Regions from separate parts of the Actinosynnema sp. NPDC020468 genome, predicted to be linked through region 2. Evidence: riboswitches for the same ligand, from Rfam matches in the RefSeq annotation. Region 2 holds a riboswitch; each other region holds the start of a gene.
The links. Region 2 has a riboswitch for cobalamin ahead of AB0G50_RS22215 (prenyltransferase/squalene oxidase repeat-containing protein). Riboswitches for the same ligand answer to the same signal wherever they lie in the genome.
Positions count from the first base shown of each region.

Region 1: linked by a shared signal. The riboswitch ahead of metE (5-methyltetrahydropteroyltriglutamate--homocysteine S-methyltransferase) and the one ahead of AB0G50_RS22215 (prenyltransferase/squalene oxidase repeat-containing protein) in region 2 are both predicted to bind cobalamin.
Region 3: linked by a shared signal. The riboswitch ahead of AB0G50_RS10495 (CbtB-domain containing protein) and the one ahead of AB0G50_RS22215 (prenyltransferase/squalene oxidase repeat-containing protein) in region 2 are both predicted to bind cobalamin.

Region 1 covers NZ_JBFAEO010000056.1:246-6,072, forward strand. The annotation lists gene metE (5-methyltetrahydropteroyltriglutamate--homocysteine S-methyltransferase) at 1-2,078, opposite strand, end outside; cobalamin riboswitch at 2,198-2,420, opposite strand; gene AB0G50_RS30430 (hypothetical protein) at 2,464-3,249, opposite strand; gene AB0G50_RS30435 (helix-turn-helix transcriptional regulator) at 3,356-3,961, shown strand; gene AB0G50_RS30440 (SgcJ/EcaC family oxidoreductase) at 3,971-4,348, shown strand; gene AB0G50_RS30445 (hypothetical protein) at 4,355-5,827, opposite strand, start outside.
Region 2 covers NZ_JBFAEO010000031.1:21,840-30,078, reverse strand. The annotation lists gene AB0G50_RS22230 (4-hydroxybenzoate 3-monooxygenase) at 1-1,010, shown strand, start outside; gene AB0G50_RS22225 (cobalamin-binding protein) at 1,048-1,932, shown strand; gene AB0G50_RS22220 (cytochrome P450) at 1,942-3,201, opposite strand; cobalamin riboswitch at 3,277-3,415, shown strand; gene AB0G50_RS22215 (prenyltransferase/squalene oxidase repeat-containing protein) at 3,500-4,813, shown strand; gene AB0G50_RS22210 (hypothetical protein) at 4,810-5,244, shown strand; gene AB0G50_RS22205 (hypothetical protein) at 5,241-6,071, shown strand; gene AB0G50_RS22200 (energy-coupling factor transporter transmembrane protein EcfT) at 6,068-7,129, shown strand; gene AB0G50_RS22195 (ATP-binding cassette domain-containing protein) at 7,126-8,239, shown strand, end outside.
Region 3 covers NZ_JBFAEO010000010.1:113,948-122,186, reverse strand. The annotation lists gene AB0G50_RS10520 (GAF domain-containing sensor histidine kinase) at 1-157, opposite strand, end outside; gene AB0G50_RS10515 (MFS transporter) at 364-1,524, opposite strand; gene AB0G50_RS10510 (PAC2 family protein) at 1,863-2,759, opposite strand; gene AB0G50_RS10505 (HAD family phosphatase) at 2,994-3,656, shown strand; gene AB0G50_RS10500 (CbtA family protein) at 3,645-4,394, opposite strand; gene AB0G50_RS10495 (CbtB-domain containing protein) at 4,408-4,593, opposite strand; cobalamin riboswitch at 4,624-4,815, opposite strand; gene AB0G50_RS10490 ((2Fe-2S)-binding protein) at 4,850-5,515, opposite strand; gene AB0G50_RS10485 (LysE family transporter) at 5,534-6,136, shown strand; gene AB0G50_RS10480 (GNAT family N-acetyltransferase) at 6,296-7,465, opposite strand; gene AB0G50_RS10475 (GNAT family N-acetyltransferase) at 7,549-7,986, shown strand.

The sequences.
Region 1 (5,827 bases), on a different contig from region 2:
AGTGCGGCGACCTCGTCCTCGGTCGGCACCCGCGGCGAGTGGATGTCGTACACGCCGGGCCCGACACCGCGTCGGAAACCGGTGGCGCGCAGGTCTTCCAGAACCTCCATTTTGGACCGGGCGGCCTCGATGGTGGTGACGTCCGCGTCCAGGCCGTCGATCGCGTCGATGATCTCGCCGAACTCCGAGTAGCACAGGTGGGTGTGCACCTGGGTCCCCACCGCCACGCCCGACGTGGCCAGCCGGAACGAGCCCACCGACCACTCCAGGTACGCCTGCTGGTCGACCGCGCGCAACGGCAGCAGTTCGCGCAGCGCGGGCTCGTCCACCTGGATCACCGCGATGCCCGCGGCCTCCAGGTCGGCGACCTCGTCCCGCAGTGCCAGCGCGACCTGGTCCGCGGTCTCGGCGGACGGCTGGTCGTCCCGGACGAACGACCACGCCAGGATCGTCACCGGTCCGGTCAGCATGCCCTTCACCGGGCGGTCGGTCAGCGACTGCGCGTAGGTCGCCCACGGCACCGTGATCGGCTCCGGCCGGGACACGTCGCCGTGCAGGATCGGGGGGCGCACGCAGCGCGAGCCGTAGGACTGCACCCAACCGAGCTCGGTCGAGGCGAACCCGTCCAGGTGCTCGGCGAAGTACTGCACCATGTCGTTGCGCTCGGGCTCGCCGTGCACCAGCACGTCCAAGCCGATGTCCTCCTGCACCGCGACGACCCGGGCGATCTCGCCGCGCATCCGCTCGGCGTACTCCTCCGCCGACACCGTCCCCGACTTCAGCCCGGCCCGCGCGGCGCGGATCTCCGTCGTCTGCGGGAACGACCCGATGGTCGTGGTCGCCAACGGCGGCAGGGCGAGTCGGGCCTCCTGGGCCGCCGCGCGGTCCGCGTACGGCGCGCGGGTGCGGTCCTCGGCGGTCAGCGCCGCGATCCGGGCCCGGATCCGCTCGTCCCGGCGCGGGCTCGCGGTCGTGTCGGCCGACCACTCCCCCGGCGTGCCGTCGCGCAGCGCCCGACCGAGCAGCACGACCTCGCGGACCTTCTGCCGCGCGAACGCCAACCGCGACCGGACTTCCTCGTCCAGCCCGGTTTCCGCGTCCAGGTCGTAGGGCACGTGCAGCAACGTCGAGGAGGTCGAGACCACGACCTCGGCCGCCGAGTCGCGCAACCCCGCCGCGGCGGCCAGTGCCGCGGCCAGGTCGGCCCGCCACACGTTGCGACCGTCGACGACGCCCGCCACCACGGTTTTGCCGCGCAGGCCCGGGACGTCCGCGAGACCGTCGGCGGTGCCCGCCACGAGGTCGACGCCGATCGCCTCGACGGCCGTGTCGGCCAGCACCGACAGGGCCGGGCCGAGGCTGCCGTAGTAGCCGGTCACGAGCAGTTTCGGCCGTGCGGCAAGGGAAGCGAGCCGCGTGTAGGCCCGGCGCAGCGCCGCCAGGTCGGCGTCGGTGCGGTCGGCGGCGAACGCGGGCTCGTCCAGCTGGACCCACTCGACGCCCTCGGCCGCGAGCGCGCCGAGCAGTGCGGCGTAGACGTCGACGAGCTCGTCCACCCGCGCCAACGGGTCGATTCCCTTGGCCAGCACCAGGAACGTGACCGGACCGAGCAGCACCGGACGGGTTTCCAGGCCGAGCGCGCGGGCCTCGCGGTACTCCGCCAGCGGCTTGTCGCCGGCCAGTCGGAACGTGGTCTCCGGACCGATTTCCGGTACCAGGTAGTGGTAGTTGGTGTCGAACCACTTCGTCAGCTCCCACGGCGGCGCGTCCGCGTCACCCCGTGCCGCCGCGAAGTACGCGTCCACCTCGTGCTCGCGCCGGTAGCGGTCGGGCACCGCGCCGACGAGGAACGCCGTGTCGAGAACCTGGTCGTAGAAGGAGAACGTGTTGGACGGGACAGAGTCGAGCCCGGCGTCCCTCAGCTCCGCCCACGTCGCCGCGCGCAGGTCGGCGGCGGTGGCGAGCAGGGCGTCCCGGTCGATCCGGCCGGCCCAGTACGCCTCGACCGCGCGCTTGAGCTCCCGGCGCGGTCCGATCCGGGGATAGCCGAGCACAGTGGCGCCGATACCGCTTGTCACAAGCTCTACTCCTCGCGAGCGTGCGTGAAGTCCGGAGGTTTCGCGGGCACGCTTCGCGGGCGGCACGGGGCCGCGTCCGCACAAGCCTTCCCACGAGGCTTCCGGACACCGCGCGCCCGGCGGGCGCGCGGACCGGTGGCAGGTCTTCGGACTCACGGGCACGCGCGCCCGTGCGGGCGCACACCTACCGGCCGTCGCTTCCCACGCTCGCGCGCAGTGCTTCGTTGACGGCTTCCGTTCCCGTTCACCGCTGCGGGACAGTCCCGGACTCGCACCGGGTTCCCTCTTGCCTCGCGGCCTCCGACGTTACCGAGGTCGCGAACCACCAGCAGTCGCAGCGTAACGCATCGTGGGACGCGCTCCCGCGCACCGGGAAACCGCAGGTTCACGCCGTGGGCGCGGACCACTCCCGCGTTTCGAGGTCCGGCTCCGCGCGGAGTTCCGCGATCAACCCGCGCGACCCGCCGACCCTGGTCGCCCACAGGTCCCAGTCGGTGTGGAGGAACCAGGACCGGTCCGCGGGCCACAGGCACGACGGCGTCGCCGCCTTCCCGTCGTCACCCTCGAGGAGGTCCGGCACGGCGTCGAGCGGTCCGGTCAGCACCACCCGGTGCTCCCACTCGTCCACCACCGCCGCCCCGTAGAACGCGTGGCAGACCGCCTCGCCGCCGCCGACCGAGTGCCGGGCGAGGACGCGCAGCAGTGCCCGCAGGCTCGTCTCGTCCAACGACCCCTCGGTCGGCGGCCTGGTGTTGGCGGGCCAACTGTCCACGGGGAACCAGCGGTGGCAGGGCGGCACGACCCGGCCGCCGCCCAGCGCGAAACCCCGGCGCAGCGCCCACTCCGTCCACCGCACCCGCCGCCACCCGGCGCCCGGGTCCGCCGCGTACCCCAGCGGCACCCCGGTGGCGACGGTCACCGCGTCGAGGTCGAGGCCGCCGACGACCACCGGTGCGACCAACCCCAGCGCCGACAACCGTTGCCGCTGCTCGTGGTGCGTCGGCGGCGGACCGTCGACCGGCCACTCCCACAGGGCGTGGAGCACCCACGTCGAGTCCTCCCACCCCGAGCGGTCGTAGCCGGTCACCCACCCCGAACCCGCGTCACCATGCGCCAACCACTCCACGTGCTGGTCGACGTCGGCCGCACCGACCCACCGCGCTTCCGCCACACCGCCATCCTGACCGGCACCCGGCTCCGCCGCGCCCGAATTTCCCACTATGGCAGGTTGCCATAGTGCGGACTGCACTATACGGTTCACGGCACGAGGAGGCGCCGTGACCACGTTGCCCAGAACCGACCGCGACCTGGTGGGGTTGACCGTGCTCGCCCTGCTGTCCCAGGGCGAACGGCACGTCTACGACATGCACCGGCAGATCGTCGACACCCACAAGGACTTCGTCACCGGCCTGCCGCGGAGCATGTACCACGCCGTCGAGCGCCTCACCCGCGACGGCCTGGTGGTCGCGGCGGACACCAGCCGGGAGGGCAACCGGCCGGAGCGCACCCCGTACCGCCTCACCGACGACGGCCGGTCCGAGCTGCGTGCCCGCACCCGCCGGCTGATCGCCACGCCGGACCCGGACACCACGCTGTTCACCGCGGCCCTGTCCTTCCTGGGTTGTCTCCCGGTCGCCGACGCGCGCGAGGCGTTGCGGAGCCGGGCCTCGACCCTGACCGCGGCCGCCGCCGGGATGGGGTCGCAGCTGCCCGACCTCCAGGCGCGGCTGCCTCGACTGCTGCTGGTGGAGCTCGAGTACGAACTGGCCCGGGTGACCGCGGAGCGGGACTGGGTCCGGGCGCTGCTCGCCGACCTCGACAGCGGCGCGCTGGACTGGCCCGACGACCTGTCCCGGCTGTTCACCCACCGTGAAACCGACTGAGGAGAACCGATGTCCGACACCACCGAGATCCGCGACCTGCTCACCCGGCTGACCGACGCGTGGAACGCGGGCGACGCCACGGCGTACGCCGAGCTGTTCACCCAGGACGCCGACTACATCACCTGGCTCGGCACCCGCGACACCGGCCGGGCCGCCATCGAGGCCACCCACCGGTTCCTCTTCGACGGGCCGCTGAAGGGGAGCCGGCTGACCGGGACCGCGGACTCGACCCTCGACATCCGTCACCTGGCACCGGACGCGGCCTTGGTGATCACCGACGGCGGCCGGGCGGAGCAGGCGTCCGTCATCACCCTCACCGCCGTGCGCCAGGAGGACGGCTGGCGGTTCGCGTCCTTCCAGAACACCAGGAAGACCGCACGGCCGTGACACCGGTCAGCGCGTCGCCCCCAGGTGGAACCGCAGCGCGCGCGTCCGGGAGGCACCGAGGACGGGTTCGGCCGCGGTGATCAGCGCGGCCAACTCCTCCGCGCGCGAACCCCGCGGCACGGCGTAGGTCGTCGCGGCGTCCCGTTCAAGCCAGGCGGTGAGGTCGCCGCGGGCGTCGGCCCGCAGGTCGGGGTCGGTCACGAGCCGCAGGTCCACGGCGATCCTGGTCCACGGGCCGTGCGCCCGGAGCAGGCGGTAGGCCGCGGTGCGGACGTGGCGCGGGTGGTGGTCGTCGAGCAGGCGCCCCAGCTCGCGCTCGTCCAGCGCTTCCGCTTGGCGCAGCAGGGAAAGCGTCGCCTGGCGGGTCACCGAGGAGACCGGGTCGGTGAGCAGCGGCAGGAGCGGGCCCGGCGACGTGACACCGAGCCGGCGCAACGCGCGCACCGCCTCGGCCCGCCCGCGCGAGGACGGGTGGGCCAACCACGGCCGGATCAGGTCGGCGTCGGCCGGGGACCCGGTGTCGCCCAGGCCCGCGATCACCGCGGGGTCCGGTGGCCGCCGGGCGAGCAGGTCCCGGTACCGGGCGGCCGGGTCGACGCCGGCCCGCCGCACGAGGGCCTGCGCGACCGCGCGCACCAACCCGCTGCGGTCGGCCAGCGCCGCCTCGGCGTCGACCTCGTTCCCCAACGCCCGCACGGCTTCCGCCCGCACCGCGGCCGTGCCGCCGGCCAGCAACCGCCGCGGCACGTCCTCGTCGCCGACCGCCCGTGCCGCCCGGATCGCCGCCTCCGCGCACCGGATCCGGATCGGCAGGTCCCGGTCGGTCGTCGCCGCGCGCACCATCCGGTCGAGACCGAGCCGTCCCGCCGCCAACCCGACCGTGTGGGCCGCCCGCCTGGTCCGCCGATCCCGGGCCGCCAACCCGGCGTCCAACGCCTCCGGCGGCCCGGCGCGGAACCACTCCTCCAGCGCGTCGGCGAGCCACCCGCCCACCCTCCGGTCCCGCAGCAGGAACGCGACCGGCGCCAACCCGACCGCGGCGGTCGGCGCGCGGTCGAGGGTCCGCCGGCACACCGGGCGAGCCCGTTCGCGCACCTGCGGCACCCAGTCCGCCGCGCGGAGGGCCACCACCGGCAGCAGCACCTCGTCCTCCCGCTCGGCGATCACCGCGACCGCCGCCTCCCGCACGAAACCGTTGCGGTGGCACGCGGCGAGCAGCACGTCCAGCACGCCGGGCCGATCACCGGCGAACCGCTCGGCGGCCTCCTCGGCCCACGTGGAGGGGTACCAGGACCTGCGCCGAGCCGCGCCGTCCAGCGCGAGCCACACCCGCGGGTCCGCCTCGACCAGCACCTGCGCCGCCCGCGAGATCGACTCGGCGTCCCCGCTCCGACCGACCGCGAGCAGCACCGACCCGAGCGCCTCGCCCGCGTCGGCCGGTCCACCCACCGCGCCGTCGACCGCGCGCCGCACCTCGTC
Region 2 (8,239 bases):
AGCAGGGCACCGCGGACCTGCTCGTGGAGGCGGGCGTGGGCACCCGGCTGCGCGCCGACGGGTTGCGGCACGACGGCGTGCACCTCCAGTGGCCCGGCGAACGGCGCCGGATCGACTTCCGCGCGCTCACCGGCCGGTCGGTGTGGATCCACGGCCAGACCGAGGTGGTCAAGGAACTGCTCGCGGCCCGCGAGGAGGAGGTGCACTTCTCGGTGTCCGACACCGCCGTGCACGACGTCACCGGGCCGACGCCGTCGGTGTCGTTCGTGGACTCCTCCGGCACACCGCGCCGGATCACCTGCTCGATCGTGGTGGGCGCGGACGGGTTCCACGGCGTCTCCCGCGAGTCGATCCCCGCGCCGCTGCGGACCACCTGGGAACGGGACTACCCGTACGCGTGGCTGGGGATCCTCGCCGACGTGCCGCCGTCCACCGACGAGCTGATCTACGCGTGGCACCCGGACGGGTTCGCCCTGCACAGCATGCGGTCGACCACCCGGAGCAGGCTCTACCTCCAGGTCGACCCGGGCGAGCGGATCGAGGACTGGCCCGACGACCGCGTCTGGTCCGCGCTCGCCACCCGGCTGGGCCTGCCGGGGTGGGAACTGCGCGCCGGTCCGGTGCTGGACAAGGGCATCACGCCGATGCGCAGCTTCGTGAGCACCCCGATGCGCCACGGCGCCCTGTTCCTGGTGGGCGACGCGGCGCACATCGTGCCGCCGACGGGCGCGAAGGGGCTGAACCTCGCGGTGGCCGACGTGGCGGTGCTGGCGCCCGCGCTGGCCGAGTTCTTCGCCTCCGGCCGCACGGACCTGCTCGACGGCTACGAGGAGCGCGCCCTGCGCCGGGTCTGGCGGAGCACGCACTTCGCGTGGTGGATGACCGCGATGCTGCACACCTCCCCCGACCCGCTCGACCGGCCGCTCCAGCTGTCCCAGCTGGAGTACGTGTGCTCGTCCGCGGCGGCGGCGACCAGCCTCGCGGAGAACTACGTGGGCCTGCCGCACTAGGTCCGGCGCCGGGTCGCGGCGGCCTAGGGTGCGGTGCATGACGCGCATCGTGTCCCTGCTGCCCGCCGCGACCGACCTGGTGGCCGTGCTGGGGTTCGCGGACTCGCTGGTCGGGCGGACGCACGAGTGCGACTGGCCGGAGTCGGTGGCGGACGTGCCGGTGGTGACCTCCTCGTCGGTCGACCACGACCGGATGACCAGTCGGGAGATCGACTCGGCGGTGCACCGCGGGTCGTCGCTGTACGGGCTCGACGGCGACCTGGTCGCCGCCGCGCGACCGGACCTCGTGCTGACGCAGGACCTGTGCGAGGTGTGCGCGCTGTCCTACCGGCGGGTGTCGGAGGCGGTGCGGGTGATGGACGTCGGGCCGCGCGTGCTGTCGCTGGAGCCGCGGACGCTGGACGAGGTGCTCGGCTGCCTGCGCGAGGTGGGCGCGGCGCTGGGGGTGCCGGACGTGGCGGAACGCGAGGAGGCGGCGCTGCGGTCGCGGTTGGCCGCAGTGCGCGCGTCGGTCGCGGACCGACCCCGGCCCCGGGTGGCCGCGATCGAGTGGCTGGACCCGGTGTGGCCCGCGGGCCACTGGGTGCCGGAGCAGATCGCGTGCGCGGGCGGCGAGCCGCTGCTGGCCTCGGCCGGCGAGCACACCTCCCCGATCGGGTGGGACGCGGTCGTGGCGGCCCGGCCCGACGTCGTGCTGCTGCTGCCGTGCGGCTTCCCGCCGGAGCGCACCGAGGCCGAACTCGCCGTGCTGCCGCTGTCGACCGCGGACGCGGAGGTCTGGATCCTGGACGGACCCTCCTACTACAACCGGCCGGGGCCACGCGTGGTTCGGGGAGCCGAAGTCCTGGCCCACGTCCTGCACGGCGTGCGGCCGCCGACGCCGGTCACCCGCGCCGAGGCCCGGCGGGTGCGCACCGGCTAGACCCGGCCGTCAGTCGGTGTGCACCAGGAGCCGGTCGACGCCGTGCACGATCGAGGCGGTGCGGAAGGTCGGCCGGTCGTCGGTGAGGCGGAGGTTCGGGAAGCGGCGGAGCAGGGCGGGGTAGGCGGCGCGGAGTTCCATGCGGGCCAGTTCGGCGCCGACGCACCGGTGCGCGCCGTGGCCGAACGCCAGGTGCGCCGACGGCGGTCGGGTCGGGTCGAACGCGGCGGCCTCGGCGCGGTCGGCCGCGCTGAGCGACACCACGACGACGTCGCCCTCCTTGATCCCGGTGCCCGCGATCTCCAGGTCGTGCCGGGCGAACCGCGGGAACGCCACCTGCACCACGCTCAGGTGCCGCAGCAGCTCCTCGACCAGCGGGCCGACCGCGGCGTCGTCGTCCTTCATCGCCGCGCGCGCCGCCGGGTCGCCCATCAGCACGACCGCGCCCAGCGCCAGCATGCTCGCCGTGGTGTCGAACCCGCCGGTCAGCACGCCGTCGGCGAGCCCGGCCAGCTCCTCGTCGCCGACCGCGTCGCCGTGCTCGCGGATGATCATGCCGATCAACCCGTCGCCCGGGTCGAGCCGTTCCCGCCGCACGATCTCGCGCATGTACTCCAGCGACTCGGAGATCGCGCCCAGCGCCGACGTCGCACCGCCGAACAGGTCGAACCGCGCCGCCGCCAACTCCTGGAACCGCGCCCGGTCCGCGTACGGCACACCCAGCAGCTCGCAGATGGTCAGCGACGGGATCGGCAGCGCGAACTCCGCGACCAGGTCGACCGGCCCGTCGGCGGCCTCCATGGCGTCGAGCCGCTCGGTCACGATCTGGTCGATCCGCGGCACCAGCCGCGACAGCCGCCGCATGGTGAACTCCGGCGTCAGCAGCTTGCGCAGCCGGGTGTGGTCGGGCGGGTCGGCGAACCCGAGGCCGCCGGGCGCCTGCTCGATCCGGCCGACCGCCGCGCCGAGCCGGGCGTAGTCGTTGCTGAAGGCGTCGGTGTCCGCGAGCACCGCCTTGGCCTCCGGCCGCCCCGTCACGAGCCACACCCGCACCCCGAACGGCACCGGCAGGCGGTGCACCGGACCGGTCAGCCGCAGCCGCTCCATCGCCGCGGCGGGCTCGACGCCGTCCCGGCGCAAGGGCACCAACGCCGCGTCCGGGAGCAGCGACAGGGCTCGCGAACCGATGCGACCCATGACCCACCTGGTGACCGATCGCCGTGCGACCCAGGCCACCAGACCGTCGCGCACCGAGGCGAGAGTCGTCATCCGACACCTCACTTGTCCATTTTCGTTGATCGACGGTAGCCCTCCACCAGGGTGAGCAGCATCGCGCTACAGGCGGATTGACACGACAACCCGGGTGACAAATGATCGGCAATCGCGCGTGGACGGGGGAAGCCGGTGGGAATCCGGCGCTGACCCGCAACGGTAGGTCCCGCTGGGACGAGCCCGAACACCCGCCGCGCGCAGCGCTCCACAACGCCGTCGAGGACCACGGCACGGAGCCCGGCGGCGGCCTCGTGCTGTCCGGGTTCGGTCGTGCCCGCACCCGGAAAGGTCGACCATGTCGTTCAGACGGACCGCCGCCGTCCTGGCCGCGGCTCTCGCGACGCTCGTCGCCGTGCCCGCCAGCCACGCCTCGGCCCGGACGCCGACCACCACCTCCCCCGAGAAGGCCGCCGCCGGGTGGCTCGCCCGCCAACTGCTCGACGGCGAACGCCTCCAGCGCGACGGCTTCGACGACCAGGGTCTCACCATCGACGCGCTGTTCGCGTTCGACGCGGCCGGTGTCGCCCGGGACAACTCGGACAAGATGATCGCGTGGCTGGCGAAGCCCGACGTGATCGAGGGGTACGTCACCGACGGCGAGGGTGGCGAGTACCCGGCCCCGATCGCGAAGCTGGCGCTCGCCGCGCAGGCGCAGGGCAAGGACCCCAGGGCGTTCGGCGGCGTCGACCTGATCACCCGGCTGGGCGCGCTGCTGGACCCGGGCACCGGTCGGTACCGGGACAAGTCCGACTACGAGGACACGTCCAACAACTTCGGCCAGGCGTTCGCGGTGCTCGTGCTGACCGGGGCGGGCGGCGCGCCCGCGAAGGCGGTCGACTTCCTCGCCGGCTCCGCGTGCCCGGACGGCGGTTTCCCGCTCTACCCGGGCCTCGCCGAGTGCAAGTCCGACGTCGACTCGACCGGCATGGTCGTGCAGGCGCTGCTCAAGGCCGGCCGGACCGAGGCCGCGACCAAGGCCCTGGACTGGTTGGTGGCGAAGCAGACCGCCGACGGCGGGTTCTCCGGCACGCCGCCCACCGGGACGGTGAACGCGAACAGCACCGGCCTGGCCGCGCAGGCGTTGCGCGCGGGTGGCCGGTCCGACGCCGCGACCAAGGCCGGGGAGTACCTGACCGGGTTGCAGGTCGGGTGCTCGGGCGAGGCCGACCGGCGGGGCGCGATCCCCTACGACGCGACCGCGTTCACCCCGGCCGGCGCGGTGCGCGCGACCCCGCAGGCGATCACCGGCCTGGTGGGCGTGAACTTCGCCGACCTGTCCCCCGAGGGCGACGCCGGACCCGCGCCGGCGCCGGACTGCCAGACCACCACGTCCACGACGACACCCACGTCCACCACCACTGCCACGACGACCGCGGATCCGGGCACGACCACCACCGACCCCACGACGACGTCGGCGGAGGACACCACGACCACCACCACGGACGAGGTGGCACCGGTGGTGTACGGCGGCACCGGCAGCACCCTCGCCTACACCGGCGTGGACGTCGCGCCCGCGCTGTGGCTCGGGACGCTGCTGCTGCTCGCGGGCGTGCTCACGACGGTGTTGGCCCGCAAGAGGTTCACGACGGCTAAGGAGCGCAGGCGATGAGGAAGACCCTGTCGGTGGTGACCGCGGTGCTGGCCGCGGTCGGGTTGCAGGTGGCGGTCTCCCCCGCCGCGCGGGCCGCCGCGTGCGCCGGCACGTCCGGTGTCACGGTGGTGGTCGACAACGGCGCGCTGGGCGGCGGCGTGTCCACCCAGTGCGCGCCGGGCAACCCCACCAGCGGGCTGACCGCGTTGACCGGCGCGGGCTTCAGCTACGCGTTCGTGCCGCGGCAGCCCGGTTTCGTGTGCCGGATCAACGCGCTGCCCAACCCGTGCAACGGCGCCCCGGCCACCGCGTACTGGTCCTACTGGCACGCCCAGCCCGGCGGCACGTGGACCTACAGCACGTCCGGCGCGGCCGGGTACGACCCCGCTCCCGGCAGTGTCGAAGGGTGGGCGTTCGGCTCGGGCCAGGCCCCGTCGACGGCTCCGTGAGACGGGCGTTAGGGCTCGCACTGGTCGTCGGCGCGCTGCTGGGGCCGACCGCCCCGGCGGCGCACGCGGCCGACTGCTCCGGGGTGACGGTGGTGGTGGACTACCGGTCGCTGGGCGGCGGCGTGCAGACGGGGTGCGCGGCGGGCGACCCGGCGACCGGGTTGGCCGCCATGCAGGCGGCGGGCTTCGGCTACACGTTCGCCTCCCGCCAGCCGGGTTTCGTGTGCCGGATCAACGCCAAGCCCGCGGCCGACCCGTGCGTCAACGCCTCACCGGCGACGGCGTACTGGTCGTACTGGCACGCACCGCCCGGCGGCTCCTGGAGCTACAGCGACCTGGGCGCGGGCTCGTACGACCCGCCGGCGGGCTCGGTCGAGGGCTGGGCGTTCGGCTCGGGCGAGCAACCCGGCATCGCGCCGCCCGCTCCCCCGCGTCCGACCCAGCCCGCTCCGCAGCCCACACAGCCGAAACCCACCCCGCAGCAGCCGGGTCAACCGGCGCTCACCGCACCGGGTCAACCGGGTCAACCCGCACAACCGGGTCAACCCGGCCAACCCGCGGCGACCACGACCACCACCGCGGTCACCACGACGGGCTCGTCGGTCGCGCTGTCGTCGACCTCCGCGTCGGCCCAGTCCTCGGGGTCGTCCGCAGCGTCGGAGTCCTCGGTGTCCTCGAGCGCGGCCGGTCCGTCGGCCACCTCGGTGGCGGTCGAGCCGACCGCGACCCGGGGCAGCCCCGTCGGGCTGGTGGTCGGCCTGGCGGTGATCGCGGTGCTGGGCGGCGTCGCGTTCCTGGTCGCACGGCGGCGCAAGGCGGCCGGGTGAGCAGGCTGCACCCCGGCGCGTGGTGGCTGTGGGCGGTGGCACTGGCGGCCGTCGCCTCGCGCACCACGAACCCGGTGCTGCTCGGCCTGGTGATCGCGGTGGCCGGGTTCGTCGCCGTGCTGTGCCGCCAGGACACCCCGTGGGCGAGCGCCTACGGGGTTTTCCTGCGGTTCGGGCTGGTGGTGATCGCGATCCGGGTGGTGTTCCATGTGCTGCTGGGCGGCATGGAGGGCGCGACGACGCTGTTCGTGCTGCCCCGCGTGCCGCTGCCGGACTGGGCCGCGGGCATCCGGCTGGGCGGCCCGGTCACCGCCGAGGGCCTGGTTTTCGCGCTGTGCCAAGGACTTCAGCTCGCCACCCTGCTGTGCTGCGTCGGCGCGGCGAACGCGCTGGCCAACGCCAAGCGGCTGCTGCGGTCGCTGCCGGCCGCGCTGTACGAGGTGAGCGTGGCGGTGGTGGTCGGGTTGACGGTGGCGCCGCAGCTGGTCGCGAGCGCCGGCGCGGTGCGGCGGGCGCGGGCGCTGCGGGGTGACGCGGTGCGCGGGGTCCGGGCGGTGCGGGTGCTGATGGTGCCGGTGCTGGAGGACGCGTTCGAGCGGTCGCTGGTGCTGGCGGCGGCGATGGACTCGCGCGGGTACGGCCGGACCGCGGGCGTGCCGAGGTCGACCAGGGTGCTGACCGGTGTGCTGGTGATCGGCGGCCTGATGGGGTTGTGCGTCGGCGCGTACGGGCTGCTGGACGGCAGCGCGCCGCCGGTCGTGGGCGCGCCGATGCTCGCGGCCGGGTCCGTGCTCGCGGTCGCCGGGTTGTGGACGGGGTCGCGGCGGGTGCGGCGCACCCGGTACCGCCCCGACGGCTGGGGCGCGCGCGAGGCGCTGGTGGTGGGTTCCGGGCTGGTGGCGGCACTGGCGACGTTCCTCGCGCCGGCCGACCTCGGTGGCGCGGACCTGTCGCCGAGCACCGTCCCGCTGGTGGCGCCCGGGTTGCCGCTGCTGCCCGCGCTGGGCCTGCTCGTCGCGCTCGCGCCGGTGCTCATCGCCGATCGGAAGAGGACATGATCCGGTTCGAGGACGTTTCCGTCACCTACGCCGACGCGGCGGAGCCGACCCTGCGCGGGGTCGACCTGCACGTGCCCGAGGGCGAGCTGTGCCTGGTCGTGGGACGCACCGGGTCCGGTAAGACGACGTTGCTGCGCGCGGTGAACGGCCTGGTGCCGCACTTCACCGGCGGCACGCTGACCGGGCGCGTGCTGGTCGACGGCCGGGACACCGCGACCCACCCGCCGCGCGAACTGGCCGACGTGGTCGGGTTCGTCGGGCAGGACCCGCTCGCCGGCTTCGTCACGGACTCGGTGGAGGAGGAGCTGGCCTACTCGATGGAATCGCTCGCGCTGCCGAACCCGGTGATGCGCAAGCGGGTCGAGGAGACGCTGGACCTGCTGGGGTTGGCCGACCTGCGCGACCGGCCGGTGGCGCGGCTCTCCGGCGGGCAGCAGCAGCGGGTGGCGGTGGGCGCGGCGCTGACGGCGCACCCGCGCGTGCTGGTGCTGGACGAGCCGACGTCCGCGCTGGACCCCGGCGCGGCGGAGGACGTGCTGGCGGCGCTGCACCGGCTGGTGCACGACCTGGGCATGACCGTGGTGATCGCGGAGCACCGGCTGGAGCGGGTGGCGCAGTACGCGGACCGGGTCGTGTGGCTGCACGACGGCGTGGTGACGGCGGGCGACCCGGGCCGGGTGCTCGCCGCCGCGCCGGTCGCGCCGCCGGTGGTGCGCCTGGGACAACTCGCGGGCTGGGAGCCCGTGCCGGTGTCGATCCGGGACGCCCGCCGGCTCGCCGCGCCGTTGCGGGACCGGCTGCCCGCTCCCCCGGCGCCGGTCGTCGCGCCGACCGCGCCCGTGCTGACGGCGACCGGCGTGCGGGTCCGGTACGCCGAGGTCGAGGCGGTGCGCGGGGTCGACCTGGTGGTCGGCGCGGGCGAGCGGGTCGCGCTGATGGGCCGCAACGGGTCGGGCAAGTCCTCGCTGCTGTGGGCGGTGCAGGGCACCGGGAAGCGGTCCGGCGGCGTGGTCGCGGTGGACGGCGTCGACCCGGCGTCGCGGAAACCGGTGGCCAGGCGGTCCGCGATCGGGCTGGTGCCGCAGCAGCCGTCGGACCTGCTGTACCTGC
Region 3 (8,239 bases), on a different contig from region 2:
CGTCCACCAGGGTGACCAGCGCGATCGGCGCCTCCAGCACGTCGCACGCCAACCGGGTGATCCGGTCGAAGCGCTCCTCGCGCGGGGTGTCGAGCAACCGCAGCGCGCGCAGCGCGGCGAGGCGGTGCGGCTCGGCGTTCCAGGACTCGTCGCTCATCCTCGGGAGTATCGGCAGGTCGACGCCCGGAAGCGTTCGCCTTCACCGCTTCGAGTGAACCTCTGCGCTCGCCGCACGCGTGTCGGTCACCCGAACCGCCCCCGTCCGGCGCACGGGGTTCGCGACAAGGATCGAGAACACCGTGGTGCAGTACGAGGACCGGCTCATCGCGTGACGGCACCCCCGACGGGCGATGGAGGCGACCCTCACCCGGTCGGCAGGCCTCTTCGGGTGAGCAGCACCGCCGCGGTGACGGCCGTGGCCACCGCCGGCGCGAGGAACGCCGCCGTCGCGTCCAGGTGGTAGAGCGGCACGAACGCGAGCGGTGAGACCGCCGCGCCCAGGAACCGCAGCGCCTGCACCACCGACACCGAGCCGCCCGGGGTGTCGCCGCGCAACGCGATCGCGTTCAACCCGACCACCACGGCCTGCGACAACGCGCCCGCCGCCGCCCACAGCACGCCGACCGCGACCAGGTTCGGCAGCACGCCCACCAGCGCCACCACCACCGCGCCCACCACCGCGCCGACCCGGGCCGACCGGCGCGGACCGACGTGGTCGACGAACCAGCCGGTGAGCCGCGCGGTCGCGATGCCCGCCACCCCGAACCCGGTCAGCAGCAGCCCGCGTTCGCCGGACGTGAGGCCGAAGTCGTCACCCAGCCGCAGCGCCACCAGGTAGGACAACCCGCCGAGACAACCCCACACCACCATCCCGGTGCCGGCCAACCGCAGCGTGCGCCACGTCCACGCGCTCCGCAGTCCCGGTCGCTGTTCGCGCGGCGGGTCGGCGGGCAGCCCGCCGACCGCGAGCCCCACCGCCACCACGGCCGCTCCCGCGAACGCCCACCGCCACGACACCTCGGCCGCCAGCCCGCCGACCAGCGGCGCCGTCGTCTGCCCGGCCGCCTGCATGGACGCGAACAACCCGAGGCTGCGCCCCAACCGCTCGGCCGGCGTCACCGCCGCGATGGTCGCCAGCAGCAGGGGAGTGGTGAACGAGTTCGCCGCGCCCTGGAGCGCCCTACCGGCGAGCAGGACCGGGAACGTCCACGCGACCACGCACAGCACCGACGCCAGCGCGTACACCACGTACGCCACCAGCACCGTCCGCCGGGCGCCCCAGCGCGCGCCCAACGCCCCCGACACCACCATGAGCGCCGCGAACGGCAGCAGGTAGGCGGTCAACGATCCGGCGGCCACCCCGGCCGACACCCGGAAGTCCCCGCCGATCTCGGGCAGCACCGACGACGTGACCGCGCCGCCGAACGGCCCGAGGAAGCCACCCGCGTACAGCGCCGCGACGGCGATCCGACGTCGGGGGTGGCCTCCGGCCCCCGGTTCGATCGTCCCCCGTGCCACCGACATCTTCGCGAGACCTCCGTCCGGACCACGCCCCTGCCGGGTCCCCTTGCCCGGACCACGTGTCCTGCCGCCGGGTCCTCCGTCCAGGCCCCGAGTCGCTCCGCCGGACTCCGCGCGTGCGGGCCTCTCCGTCCGGACCTCGTGCGATCGGGGCTTTCCCCGCCGGACCCGCGCGCCGTCGAGCCCCTGTGAGGACCCTGCGGCCGGTCGGACCCCGGAGGCCGGGACCCGCGCGCGTGGTCCGGGTTCGCCGGGTCGTCCTCCGTCGGGAGGAACCCGCGCGCGGCGCGTTCCGGTACCCCGGCGGCGTGATCCGGTGGTGTGACGCGCGCCGCGGCCGCCTACAGGCCCGTCGGACCCCGGCCCGGTCCCCGGCCGCGGCGGCGCAGGTAGCGCTCGAACTCGGCCGCTATGGCGTCGCCGCTGGCCTCGGTGATCTCGATCTCCGCGTCGCCGCGCTCCTCCAGCGCCCGGACGTAGTTGCGCACGTCCTCGTCCTCGTCAGCCATCTCGCTGACCGTGCGCTCCCACTCCTCGGCCTGCTCCGGCAGCGCGCCCAGCGGCACCTCGACGTCGAGCACCTCCTCCACGCGGTGCAGCAGCGCGAGGGTGGCCTTCGGCGACGGCGGCTGCGACACGTAGTGCGGCACCGCGGCCCAGAACGAGATGGCCGGCACACCCGCCTGCACGCACAGGTCCTGGAACACGCCCACGATGCCCGTCGGACCCTCGTAGCGGGACCGCTCCAGCCCGAACTTCGCGGCCGCCGCCGCGTCGTAGGCGGTGCCGGTCACCGGCACGGGCCGGGTGTGCGGGGTGTCCATCAGCAGCGCGCCCAGGGTCACGACGGTGGTGACGCCCAGGTTGTCGATGTGCTCCAGCAACTCGGCCGCGAACTTCCGCCACCGCATGTTCGGTTCGATCCCGTGCACCAGCACGACGTCGGTCGACGAGCCCGGCGGGCGGCACACCGACAGCCGGGTGGTCGGGAACTCCACCCGCCGGGTGATTCCGTCCACCATGCGGACCGTCGGTCTCGTCACCTGGAAGTCGTAGTAGTCGTCGGGGTCGATCTCGGCCAGCGGCGTGGCGTCCCAGGTGAGTTGTAGGTGCTCGATCGCCGTGCTGGCTGCGTCGCCCGCATCGTTCCAACCCTCGAACGCCGCCACCATGATCGGGTTGGTGAGCGGTTTCGCGGGGTCGAAGGGTGTCTGGGCGGCCTGGTCCGGATCGGTCACGGCGTCAGACTACGACCCTCGGCGCGCCCCCGACGCCGTAGGCGTGGCGCGCGTCGGCGCGTGTCTCGGGGCCGGGCCGGGTACACCCGCCGCGAACTGCGCGAACCTTCCGGTCGATCATCGTTTTCACCCTCGGCGGATGTGTTCTTCGCCGCCCGCGTGCCCGGGTTCGGGATCGATCAGGGGAGACTGGTGCCCGATCGCGCGGAATCGTCCGGATCGGGAGGGGACGCGGTGGGCCTCGAAGCCGTGCTGTGGGACATGGACGGCACGTTGCTGGACTCGGAGAAGCTCTGGGACATCCCGCTGCGGGAGTTCACCGAGAAGCTCGGCGGCACGTTGTCGCACGCCACCAGGCAGGCCATGGTCGGCTCCAACACGCTGACGACCATGACCCTGCTGTTCGCCGAGGTCGGCGTGGAACCGACCGACGCGGACCTGCGCGACGGCGGGGAGTGGATCAAGCGCCGCACCGAGGAGGTGTTCCGCGCCGGGCTGCCGTGGCGGCCGGGCGCCCCCGAGGCGTTGCGCGCGGTCCGCGACTCCGGGATCCCGATGGCGCTGGTCACCTCCACCGAGCGCGGGCTGACCGAGGTCGCCCTGGACACGATCGGGCGTCACCTGTTCGACATCACCGTGTGCGGCGACGAGGTGGACGGGCTGAACAAGCCGCTGCCCGAGCCGTACCTCAGGGCGGCCCGGTCGCTGGGCGTCGACCCGACGCGCTGCGTCGCCGTGGAGGACTCGCCCACCGGCGTGCGCTCGGCCGTCGCGGCAGGCTGCACGGTGCTCGTGGTGCCGTGCGACGTGCCGGTGCCCGAAGGCGAGCGCCGCGTGTTCCGGGAAACCCTCGAAGGGGTCGACCGCGCGACGCTCGCCGGGCTGCTAGACCGTTGACACCTGCTTGACCTGCGCGTTCCTCGTCGCGGGGTCGATCAGGAGGCCGAACACCACGCCGAGTCCGAGCCACAGCGCGGCGGTCTCGAACAGCGACGCGACGCGGAAGTCCCACAGCACGTCGCTCGGCATGTCGGCGGGCACCGGATCCGGCGGCGCCGGGAACAGCACCAGGATCAGGACCACGCCGATCACCACGGCCACCGTGACGATCGTGGACGAGATCGGCTGCGGCAGGTGTGCCAGCCTCGAGGCGAGGAAGCTCGCCGCGAACACCAGCAGCAGACCGGCCGCGATCACGCCCAGGTAGAGCACCGTGCGGTAGTCCACGGTGTCCGGGTTGCCCACCGCGGGCGGGTTCGCCGGGTACTTGATCGCGGGCAGCACGGCCGCCGCCCCGTACACGGCCAGCGCCAGGGTGACGCTGCGGCTGAACGGGGTGCGGTTGACGAACCAGCGTCGCGACCCCGCGTAGGCGGTCGCGAACAGCGCGCCGACGGCCAGGCCGACGACCACGGCGGCGAGCACGCCACCGAGCAGCTGGGTGCCGCGGCCGAACATCTCGGCGTGCTCGTGACCTGCCTCTTCGGCGGGTTCCGTCGCCGCGCGCGCCTCCTCGATGGCGAGCGCGGCCTTGATCGGAACCTCGACGACGATCAGACCGACGAGTCCGGCGAGCAGGCCGGCAACGCCTCCCGCCGCGATTCCGCGCAGCAGGAAGCTCTTGTAAGTGCTCAAGGCGTCCCAGCCCCTAGTGGCAGGGGACGCCGAGCGCGTGGCGCCCGTCGTGGAAGAACTCGTGGACGGTCTCGGCCGCTTGGCCGAGCGCGATCCCGTTCTCCTGGAGGACGACCCACGCGACGAACAGCGCGACGAGCGCCACCGCGTAGGCCCATTTCGGGATGGGAACGGTCAAGGGGAGTGCGGGGCTCGTCATGACGGCCTCCTCCATACCTCGTGGAAGGTCAACAACAACACGTGCCGCAGCCGGTCTCCTGACTCCCGGATCGACGCCGTGCCCGCGTCTTCCCAGCCGCACCGTGCGGCCAGTGACGTTCTCGGCGGGTCGGCTCCCCGGTCACAGTGGCGAGGACCGCGCCGGATTCACACCGGCTTCCCGTCCACTGCGGCGCAGGTGACCGTAGATCTCCCGGACCACTGCGCACAACCGGCCGGACGAGTTGTCACGCACCTCACCTCGGCGGAAGCGGGCAGTCCCCGCACGTGCCACCGCCGTCGAGGCGGTAGTAGAGGCAGCAACTGCGCCGCCGGAACGCCACCTCGCCGGGGAACGGCACGAACTCGCCGGACCCGGCGAACGGGTGCTCGCCCAACAGCCGTTCGCCCAGGTCCACGCACTCCTCGGCGGTCCGCTCACCGCTGCGCGCGACCGTGCGCAGCGCACCCGCCATGGACGACGCGGCGTTGCCCCACAGCAGTCCCTCGGCCACCGGGACGACCCGCCGCAGCGCGGCCACGACCGGCGCCAACGACTCGGCGACGGTCGCCGTCCCACCCACCGGTTCCCGCAACCTGACCCGGAACCCCTCCGGCCCGTAGTGCCACCACACGTTGTCCGGCCGGATGTCCGGCACCGCCTCGCCCACCGCGTGCGCCGCGACCACCGGACACGTCAACCGCGCCGAGTACCCGAGGAAGAACAACGACGCCGCCACCCGTGCCTCACCGGCCCGGTACCGCTCGCCGATCCGCCCGACGGTCTCCCCGAGCGCCGGCCCGTCGAGCAGTTCGGTTCCGGCCCGCCACCCGTCGTCCGGCCGACCGACGTCGAGGGCGAAGAACGGGCTCAAACCCCGGACGCGGCGGAGCGCGGCCAGCACGCGGGCGTAGTCGGACACCCGACTAGTCTGCCCGTCGTGAACGCCCTGGGGTTGGGGCTGGCCCTCGGGTTGGCCGCGAGCATCAGCCCCGGCCCCCTGTTGGTCCTGGTCGTGACCTCGGCCCTGCGCTCGGGCTGGCGCGCCGGCGCCCTGGCCGCCTGCGCCCCGCTGCTGTCGGACTCGGTGGTGGTCGCGATCACCCTCCTCGTGCTGGACCGACTCCCGGCCCGAGCCCTGGCCGTCATCGGCGTCGTCGGCGCGGTGTTCGTGGTGTGGAGCGGCGTGCAGACCATCCGCGAAGCCCGCACCGCCACGTTGTCCGGCGACGCGCCCCGCATCCCCCTCCACCGCGCGGCCTTGATCAACATCCTCAACCCGCACCCGTGGGTGGCGTGGGCAACGGCCCTCGGCCCGCTGACCGTCACCACCTGGCGCCAGTCGCCCGCGTCCGGAATCGCCCTCCTGCTCGGCTTCTACCTGACCCTCGTCGGCGGCAAGGTCATCGTCGCCGCCCTGGTCTCCCGAGCCCGCCGCCGACTGAGCGACCCGACCTACCGCCGCACTCTGACCGCCGCCGGCGCACTCCTGATCCTCGCCGGCGCGGCCCTGGGCCTCGAGTTCGCCACCTACGGCACCTGACCCACGCCCACCCGAAGCCGAACAAGCCGAACCCCGAAGACGAACCTCGAAGCCGAACCTCGAGGACGAACCTCGACCGGCCGACACCACCGCCCGGCTGATCGACTCGGTCGCGTCGGCTCCGGTCACGTGACCGAGTCGATCACGCGCGGCGGTCGGTCACGGCATGTAGAACGTCATCAGGTCGGCCCGCACCGGCGGGAACAGCGCGTACATCAGGTCCGCCTTCGGCCCGGGGTAGACGTCGGCGAACCGCGCCTGCAACCCCTTCATGCCCCACGGCCCGTACAGCAGCGCCGCCACCATGTCCGGAGCCACGCCCGCACCGCCCTCGGCACCCGGACCCTGCATCCGGCCACCGGCGACGACCGGCCCGACCACCCCGTCCGCGAACGGCATCCGCAGGTGCGACCGGAAGAACGACACCAGCACCTCGCCCGCGTCGAACCCCGCGTCCCGCAACCGCGCCCCGAACACCGGCCGCAACCGGTCGAACAACGCCACCGGATCGGCCACCCGCACGTAGTACGACTCGGCCTGCTCCGCCGCCGGCGCCAGGAACGGCTCGACCGCGTCACCCGCCACCGTGTCCGGCCGCTCGGTCACCTCGGCCGCCTCGGACAGCACGAGCAGCGCCCGTGCCGCGTCGACGTCCACCGCCGCCTGCTCGCACAACCGCACCCCCTCCTCGGGAGGCGTCGTGCGCCCGGTGGCCACCGGCACGCCGGCCCGCTCGACCACCCACTCGGTGCTGCCCGCGCGCTCGACCAGCCACCGCCACAACCCCGCCGAGTGCGGCATGAACAGATCCGCCCGCTCCTGCTCACCCGCCTGCAACGACGCCATGGCCGGGATGTCCGCGACCGTCGCCCGCCGGATCGTGTGCCCCTCGGTGACCGGCTTCCCGGTGACGGCCCGGGTCGCCGAGATCGGCACCGCGTACCCGTACCCGAACTGCCGGTAGAAGTACGGGATCCCGAGCATCACCTGGGTGAGGTGCCCGCGCCGCGCCGACAGCTCGTGAGCCCACGCCACGAGTCGCCGGACGAGCCCGCGCCCCTCGTACGCGCGGTCGGTGGCCACCAGTTCGATCTGCCCGGCCGGGATCTCCACCCCGCCCAGGTGGAGCGTCTCGTCCAGCAGCGTCAAGGTGGACACCACCCGATCACCGTCGACCACCACCGCGCACCGCTCCCACCCGGCGTCGGGGTCCTCGACCACGAGTCGGTGGTCGACGGCGTCGTCGGCCGTCCCCCGATCGGTCAGCAGCGCGCCGATCCGATCCAAGTCCCCGGGTTGTGCCACGCGCAACACCAGATCGTCACCCACCGGGCAAGTCTGGCCACCTCCAATCCCGCCGGGCCACCGATTTTCGTTGGCGCCGAACGACGTCGTGATCGACAATCCGCCCCATGCCCTGGCTCCCCGCCGACTTCGCCCACCCGACCCGAGTGGACCTGGGCACCGGCCACCACCTGCGCCCGATCCGCGAGTCCGACGTGGACCTGGACCACCCGGCCGTGATGGGCTCCCGCGACCGCCTGTGGTCCCTGTACGGCGAGAAGTGGGGCTGGCCGCCGGCAACCATGACCCACGAGCAGGACCGCGCCGACCTGGCCCGCCACGAGCGCGAGCAGAACGCCCACGAGTCGTTCAACTACGCCCTCTTCGACAACGCCGAAACAGCCCTCCTCGGTTGCGTCTACATCGACCCGGCCGACGACGCGCTCATCTCGTGGTGGGTGGTGGACGACCACGTCGGCACCGCCCTCGAACGCGCCCTGGACGCCTTCGTCCCCGCCTGGATCGCCCGCGACTGGCCCTTCACGAGCCCCCGCTACGCGATCTGACCCCGCCCACCGCCCACCGCGCCGGTGGGCCGCGCCGATCGCTTCGAGCAGGTGCGCGGCAGGGGCCGGCACGTCGGCGGCCGGTCACCGGTCGAGCAGGTCGCCCTGCTGGTCACGGCGCTCCGGAACGGTGCCGGGACGCGGCGTCGGTGAGGGTGAGGCGGGCGGCGTGCTGGGAGTTGCCGTACCCGCGATCACCCACGGCTCGTGGTGTGCGACCCGGCGCCCACTCGGGCACGCAGGCGCGGCACAG